Regions from separate parts of the Gallibacterium faecale genome, predicted to be linked through region 1. Evidence: riboswitches for the same ligand, from Rfam matches in the RefSeq annotation. Region 1 holds a riboswitch; the other holds the start of a gene.
What was found. Region 1 has a riboswitch for lysine ahead of PF272_RS00610 (Na+/H+ antiporter NhaC family protein). Riboswitches for the same ligand answer to the same signal wherever they lie in the genome.
Positions count from the first base shown of each region.

Region 1 (4,401 bases):
TTGGAATATCTTCTGCTTTTTTAATTAAGAAGCTATGCTTTACAACAGGACGAGAGATCCCCACCATATCGCACTCTTGGAACGCATCGCTACCAATTAAATTTCCCATTACTTGCCCTGATAACACCACTAATGGTACAGAATCCATATAAGCGGTTGCAATCCCAGTAATGGTATTGGTTGCACCTGGACCAGAAGTAATTAAGACACACCCAACTTTTCCTGTTGAACGTGCATAACCATCTGCCATATGCACAGCACCTTGTTCATGACGAACTAAAATATGTTCTATACCGCCAAGCGTATGAATTGCATCATAAATATCAAGCACCGAACCGCCCGGATAGCCAAATAAATACTCCACACCTTGATCTCGTAATGACTGCACCACCATTTCGGCGCCAGATAATTTTTTCATCTTTGTTCTCCAAGTTATTATTATTAATAATCTTGGTTACTATTTTTACTGCAACTTAGATAGCTTGTCCATAGCTATTTTTTATGTGATACACATCAAATTTAGAATTTAATTCTAACAAATAATAATTTTTCAATATTAAATAAAAATTCTTGTCGTAAAGATAAAAAAAATACAGCAACAAGCCGTATTTTATAAAATATAATTTTTTATTAGATTTATCCTAAATTGGACTGGCGTGATCTAAAAATAAACAATAATACAGCTAAAACCACTGCAGTAGTCACAAATCCTAGCGTTGCTGAACTAGTAAATCCTAAACAAATAAATCCAACAAAAGAAGCAACTGCAACCACTATCGCATAAGGTAATTGTGTGGTTACATGATCGATATGATTACATTGTGCGCCTGTTGAAGAAAGAATAGTGGTATCTGATACAGGAGAACAGTGGTCACCACAAACAGCCCCAGCCATCACTGCTGATAAACATGGTAGCATTAATGAAGGCTCTGCATTAGCTGCCATCGCTGCTGCAATTGGTAACATAATACCAAATGTTCCCCAACTGGTACCGGTTGAGAACGCCATTACAATAGCAAGTACAAATAACAATGCCGGTAATAATTGAGTCATCATATTACCGCTGACTAAGCTCGCTAAATATTTACCCGTATTCACATCCCCAACAATGGTATTAATCGTCCAAGCAAAGAATAAAATAGTAATCGCACCAGACATTGATTTAAAACCAAGTAAAATTGCTTTGATATAGTTTTCTGGACTAATTCGATTAATAATAAAGAGTGATGCAACAGCAAAAGAAGTTAAACTACCAAATACTAATGAAATACCAACCGTTGTATTTTCAAATGCTCCTAATACTGAAAATCCTTGACCATTTTCCGCTAAAGCTTCATAACCGGTGTACATCATCATCGCGACTGTACTAATAATTAATACAATAATTGGAATAATCAATCCGCTTACACTACCTTGATTATTATCATCAACCGTATTCACTTCTTTGTCTACTGCTTCTATTGCTTTACGTTCATGTTTCGCCATTGAGCCAATATCAAATGAAAAATAAGCCACAAAGAACACTGTAAATAATGCAAATAACGCATAATAATTCATTGAGCTCATTGCAACGAAAGCCCCCATTGGTGAATAATCTGCAATTGCGTGGGTTGCTAATAATCCAGCAACCAGTGTCATAATATAAGCCCCCCAACTAGAAATTGGCATCAATACACACATCGGCGCGGCGGTAGAATCAAGAATATAGGCTAATTTAGCACGGGAAACTTTAAATTTATCTGTAACAGGACGAGCAATAGCACCTACGGCAAGGCTATGGAAATAATCGTCAATAAAAGTGAAAAATACTAAACAAGCTGTTAATAATTTTGCCCCACGTCTTCCTTTAATATGTCTTTGTGCCCAAACAGCAAAAGCTTGATTACTTCCAGACGCACTTAATAATGAAGTTAATGCACCAAGCATTAATAAGAAAATAATAATACTGACATTATTACGATTAATACCTTCTTCACCATATACTAAAGATAGGACACTATTTTTAATATAAATCACAGCATTCAATGGATTTCCCGCTGTTAGCATGACTGCACCAACAATGATCCCAATACTTAATGATAACAATACCTTACGTGTTATCATTGCTAATGTTAAAGCTAATAACGGCGGAATAACCGATACAATTGATGAAGAATAATCAACAAGTTCCATACGCTAACCTAATTAAATTAAGAGAAGAGTCTAGCGAGTTATTTAGCGAAGAAAGGTTTCACAAAAAGGAAGGATAATAGGATTAACCACCCTAACTCGTAGCGCTCCATAGTTAAACAAATAATGACTATGACAGTATCGTCCCTTTCGGCAACGATCCCAACCAATCAAGATGACGCTTGATCGATTTCGGCGGTTATTCCTTTCCCTTCTTATCAACGTAGTCAACTCAAAGAAGATACTTATAATAATCGCACCTCTACTTCAGGTGGCTAAAAGATACAACAAGTGATAAAAAAAGCAAGTATTTTAAATTAATATTTTAATTAAATATTAATATTCATATTTACTTTTAAATTATTTTCGTTAAAATCTTTTTGTATTTTTATTAAGTATATAATCTGTAGCAACATTTATGGGGAGATTATTAATGGAAGAATTATTAAAAACGTTAAATAATATTCGTTCTTTACGTCTTTTAGCAAAAGAAATTCCTTTAGAACAATTAGAAACTATCTTCAAAAAATTTGAACTTGTTGTTCAAGAAAGAAAAGAAGAAGAAGAAGCACAACAACTTGTCTTAGCGGCTCATCAAGAAAAAATTGAAAAATATAAAGAATTACTCAAATCTGAAGGTATCTCTCCTGAAGAGTTACTTGAAGTAATGAATTTACATCGTTTCAATCCGTCTCAACATAAAAAACGTGCTCCTCGTCCAGCAAAATATAAATATACAGATTTAGATGGCTCACAAAAAACTTGGACTGGTCAAGGTAGAACACCAAAAGCAATTCAAATTCAACTTGATAAAGGTGCCACTTTAGAAAGTTTTGAAATTTAATCTACTGTTATAAAAACCTATTCAGTAAATTCTGAATAGGTTTTTTCTTTTTCGGTTGAGGAATAATTTTTCTCTTATCTATTTAATTAAAAATATATTATTTTTACTTTATTTAAAATAAGGTCTGATTAAAGCATCACCTTACTGTACAAAAAATATAATAGATTGATTTATATACATATTCCTAATTGCTATATTAGGATTTTCCCTTAATGCAGACTTTTTAAGCTATCAGTTAGCCTTGTCATTTTTTTCTCATTTAGAAATCTTTTACAGATTAATAAGTTAGTTTTTGTCAATTATACATCTCTCATTTCTAAAAATTTTTCTGCTTGAGTTTTTGCCCAAACACATTATATTGGTGCAAAAATTTTTCTAAAATACTATATATTGTGTTAGGGGCTTTTTAATGAATACATCACTTCGAGTTACTAAGCGAGATGGTCGTTTAGAGCCAATCGATTTAGACAAAATCCACCGTGTGATTACCTGGGCTGCAGAAGGCTTAGATAATGTTTCAGTTTCACAAGTAGAATTACGCTCTCATATTCAATTCTACGAAGGAATCAAAACATCTGATATTCATGAAACAATAATTAAATCTGCTGCAGATTTAATTAGTAAAGATACCCCTGATTACCAATACCTCGCAGCACGTTTAGCCATTTTCCATTTACGTAAAAAAGCGTTTGGTCATTTTGAGCCACCACGTTTATATGAACAAGTGAAAAGACTTGTACGCATGGGGAAATATGATGCTTCATTATTAGTAGATTATTCACGTGAAGAGTGGGATGAAATGGATACCTATCTTGACCACTGGCGTGATATGACTTTTTCTTATGCTGCAGTAAAACAATTAGAAGGTAAATACCTAGTTCAAAATCGTGTTACAGGTGAAATTTATGAATCTGCACAATTTCTCTATATTTTAGTTGCAGCTTGTTTATTTGCGCAGTATCCAAAAGAAACTCGTTTGAGTTATATCAAACGTTTCTATGATGCAACATCAACATTTAAAATTTCATTACCAACACCAATTATGGCTGGGGTTCGTACTCCAACACGTCAATTCAGTTCTTGTGTCTTAATTGAATGTGATGACAGCTTAGATTCAATTAATGCTACTTCTGCTGCGATTGTTAAATATGTTTCACAACGTGCTGGTATTGGGGTGAATGCAGGCGCTATTCGTGCATTAGGTAGCCCAATCCGTAATGGTGAAGCATTCCATACAGGTTGTATTCCTTTTTATAAACATTTCCAAACTGCGGTGAAATCTTGTTCACAAGGTGGTGTTCGTGGGGGTGCAGCAACCGTTTATTACCCGATTTGGCATTTAGAAGTTGAAAGCTTATTGGTATTAAAGAACAATCGTGGTGTAGAAG
Region 1 is NZ_JAQIBB010000001.1:136,740-141,140, forward strand. It holds gene PF272_RS00605 (acetolactate synthase 3 large subunit) at 1-418, opposite strand, end outside; gene PF272_RS00610 (Na+/H+ antiporter NhaC family protein) at 637-2,172, opposite strand; lysine riboswitch at 2,264-2,442, opposite strand; gene PF272_RS00615 (H-NS family histone-like protein) at 2,603-3,013, shown strand; gene nrdA (class 1a ribonucleoside-diphosphate reductase subunit alpha) at 3,423-4,401, shown strand, end outside.

Region 2 (4,401 bases), on a different contig from region 1:
ACTAGCAATTGCAACTTCTACTGCGCTACTCGCTGCATCATCAGCAGCAATGGCTCACCAAGCTGGCGACATTTTTGTTCGTGGTGGTCCAATTTTAGTGGTACCAAATACTGATACTCATAATTATAAAGGAAATGCTCTTCCTTATGATTTTGATGTTAATAGTAATGCACAATTAGGTTTAACTGGTACCTATATGATTACTAATAATATAGGGGTAGAATTATTAGCAGCAACACCATTTAGCCATGAAATAAAACTAGGCGGAGACACTATTGCAAAAACTAAACATCTTCCACCAAGTCTTTATGTTCAATACTATTTCTTAAATGCAGATTCACCAGCACGCCCTTATGTCGGTGCAGGTCTTAACTACACAACATTCTTTGGAGAAAAAGAAAAACTAGCTGGTTTAAGTAATCTTAAATTAAAAGATTCTTGGGGTCCTGCGGTAAATGCTGGTATTGATATCAAAATTACTGATAAATTATTCTTTAATACTTCTGTTTGGTGGGCAAAAATCAAAACCAAAGCAACCTTTAATCTTAATGGAAAACCTCAAGAAGCCCGTGTAACATTAGACCCGACTGTCTTCTTTGTTGGTTTAGGTTATAAATTCTAAGTAATCACATTTTTCTCTTGAAGTTTAAGCCATAGCCTTTGCTGTGGCTTTATTGTTTTTAATCCCTTTCCCTTTTTAAGTTGCTTCTCAATAAAATCCGAGTATAGTTAGCCCTATTTTTGCTTTTCCCTGTTTAAGGAGTACAAATATGGGACAAATTCTTTTCGTTAGCGGTATTGATACCGAAGTAGGAAAAACCATTGCGACTGGCGTTTATGCTAAAAAACTGATGGAGCAAGGATTTTCTGTCATCACACAAAAAATGATTCAAACAGGTTGTGAAAAATACTCCGATGATATTTTAATGCACCGCAAAATTCAGCAAATTGCATTAACGGAAGAAGACCTCTCTGGTATCACTTGCCCTTACCTCTTTCGCTACCCTTGCTCACCACATCTCGCTGCAGCAATGGAGAATCAGCAAATTGATCCTGATTATATTACTGAAAAAACACAATTATTAGCGACTCGCTACAATTATGTATTACTTGAAGGCGCTGGCGGATTAGCCGTTCCTTATCGCCAACAAGAAACAACACTTGATTTTATAGCCAAATATCAATACCCATTAATTCTGGTCACCTCAGGTAAATTGGGCAGTATCAATCACACCCTACTAAGTTTAATGGCTTGTCAAAGCAGAAATATTACTGTACATAGTGTTATTTATAACCGTTTTCCAGAAAAAGATGCGTTGATTGAACAAGATACACAACAGTATCTACAACGTTATTTACAACAACATTTCCCAAAAACGGAATTTGTTTTATTAGAAAAATTGAATTTTTAAAATTTCATTTGACATTCTAATAATTAACGGGTATTTCTATACACGTTTTGTAGCACAATGCTACGGCAGGAGAGGCGCGGAACTCAGGTCGTTATTTTTAGGTCTGGAGCCAATGAGAAATAATCAGGGGAGTTTCGCCGAGATAAACAATTTTCCAGAGAATTGTTTATCGGCTATTAGGGCTGAATCCCTAAGGCTGTCATCGGTAAACGATGGAGAGCTTCTGAACATCATCGCAATGTCGTATCTCTTCCAGTTTTCCTACATCTTCTGCAACACTTTTTTATTCACAATATCATTATTAAGGAAATTTTTATGGCTCATTTATCTGTTGCAAAATTTGGAGGAACTAGCGTAGCTAATTACGCTGCAATGCAATCTTGTGCAAAAATCGTAATGGCAGATCCAAATACGCGTGTTGTTATCTTATCTGCTTCTGCTGGCGTAACTAATTTATTAGTTGCCCTTGCAAATGGTTGCGAAAAAGCAGAAAGGGAATCACTACTTGATCAAGTAAGAAAAATTCAATACAACATTTTAGACGAATTAAAAAATGCAAGCGTATTACGTGAAGAGATAGATCGCTTATTAGATAATATTGAATCTTTATCTGACGCCGCTTCATTAGCCACTTCACCTGCATTGATTGATGAAATCATTAGTCTCGGGGAAATGATGTCAACATTAATTTTTGTTGAAGTGTTACGTGAATTAGGCGCAAGTGCGACTTGGGTAGATGTGAGAACACTTGTTGCAACTAACGATCATTATGGTAAAGCCGCACCAAATGATGAATTAACTCAACAAAATTGTGATCGCGTATTAAAACCATTAATCGACCGTGGTGATCTTGTCATTACCCAAGGTTTTATTGGCCGTGCACCAAATGGAAAAACAACGACATTAGGTCGCGGAGGTAGCGATTACTCTGCTGCATTAATTGCTGAAGTGTTAAATGCAAATGATGTACTCATCTGGACTGATGTCACTGGTATTTATACTACCGACCCTCGTATTGCACCAGCTGCTCAAAAAATTGATACTATGAGTTTTGCTGAAGCTGCAGAAATGGCAACTTTTGGAGCAAAAGTATTACACCCAGCAACCTTACTCCCTGCGGTACGTAGCAATATTCCAGTCTATGTTGGTTCAAGTAAAGCACCAGAACAAGGTGGAACTTGGGTTACTCGTGATCCACAACCTCGTCCACTATTCCGTGCAATTGCTTTACGCCGTGATCAAACATTACTTACCCTTTCTAGCTTAAGTATGTTACACGCTCAAGGATTCCTAGCGAATGTCTTTAATATCTTGGCTAAATATAAAATTTCTGTTGATACCATTACCACTTCAGAAGTGAGCGTAGCACTCACTTTAGATAAGACAGGTTCTGCTTCTTCTGGTGCAGAATTACTCTCTAATGAGTTATTGGCTGAATTAAGTGAAACCGCTTCTGTGAAAGTCGATACAGGACTTGCTTTAGTAGCTCTTATTGGTAACAATTTACACATTGCTGCAGGTGTAGCAAAACGTTTATTTGGCACAATCGAAGAATACAACGTACGTATGATTAGCTATGGTGCGAGCACCAACAATATTTGCTTATTAGTGAAAAGCGAACACGCCGATGAAGTTGTGCGTAAACTTCATCAAGAACTCTTTGAATAAGTTAATAAATTGTCCTCTATTTTATCTTCTGCCCTTGTCTTCACAAGGGCATTTTTCTCTCCAAAAATGTCTAAAAATTAACCGCACTTGATAAATTTTGTGATTGATCTCTCAATAATGAAATAAAACTTCATTTATCTTAAAAAAAATGATGTATAGTAATCATCAGTAAAAAGTACTTGTTTTATACCGTCATGTGTATGACTTGCTACTTTTCCCAACAATCTAACTCTTTATAGGAGAAACGCAATGAAATTTAAAAAATTACTACTTGCTACACTTTGTATGGGTATTTCTGCAGCTGCATTTTCTGCAGAGTATGATTTGAAAATGGGTTTAGTAGCAGGTCCTACTTCAAATGAATATAAAGCAGCAGAGTTCTTCGCAAAAGAAGTAAAAGCAAACTCTAACGGTAAAATTGAAATTTCACTTTACCCAAGTGCACAACTTGGTGATGACCGTTCAATGATCAAACAACTTGGTGATGGTGCATTAGACTTCACATTCGGTGAATCGGCTCGTTTCCAATTATTCTATCCATCAGCAGAAGTGTTTGCATTACCTTATATGATTCCAAATTTCAAAGTCGCAAAAGAAGCGTTATTTGATACTAAATTTGGTCAATCTTTAATTCAAAAAGTAAATAAAGATCTCGGTATTACAATCTTAGCAGATGCTTATAATGGTACTCGTCAAACTACTTCAAACCGTGCAATTAATAGCATTAAAGATATGAAAGGGTTAAAACTTCGTGTGCCAAATGCAGCAACTAACCTTGCTTATGCGAAATATTCAGGCGCATCTCCAACACCGATGGCATTCTCTGAAGTATATCTTGCATTACAAACTAACTCAGTAGATGGTCAAGAAAATCCATTATCAGCTATCCAAGCACAAAAATTTGAAGAAGTACAAAAATACTTGGCATTAACCAACCATATTCTTAATGACCAATTATATTTAGTAAGTAATGCAACCCTTGAAGAACTTCCACCAGATCTACAAAAAGTGGTTAAAGATGCTGCAATAAAAGCTGCTGATTACCATACCAAACTCTTTGAAGATGGTGAGAAAAATCTTATCTCTTACTTTGAACAAAAAGGTATGACCGTGACTAAACCGGATCTTGCTCCATTCAAAGCTGCGATGAAACCATACTATGATGAATACATCAAGAAAAGTGGTAAAGAGGGGGAAGAAGCAATTAATGAAATTAATGCTTTAACTAAATAGTTCTTCCCTGCCTTAACGTTCTCCTGAACGCTAAGGCTTTTTTTTAACCTTAGTAAGATGTTATGAGGTTTACCATGAAATATTTTAA
Region 2 is NZ_JAQIBB010000087.1:6,377-10,777, reverse strand. It holds gene PF272_RS09780 (OmpW family outer membrane protein) at 1-622, shown strand, start outside; gene bioD (dethiobiotin synthase) at 771-1,412, shown strand; lysine riboswitch at 1,474-1,643, shown strand; gene lysC (lysine-sensitive aspartokinase 3) at 1,728-3,080, shown strand; gene PF272_RS09765 (sialic acid TRAP transporter substrate-binding protein SiaP) at 3,330-4,313, shown strand; gene PF272_RS09760 (TRAP transporter large permease subunit) at 4,388-4,401, shown strand, end outside.
Region 2: another riboswitch for lysine. It lies ahead of lysC (lysine-sensitive aspartokinase 3); the one in region 1 lies ahead of PF272_RS00610 (Na+/H+ antiporter NhaC family protein).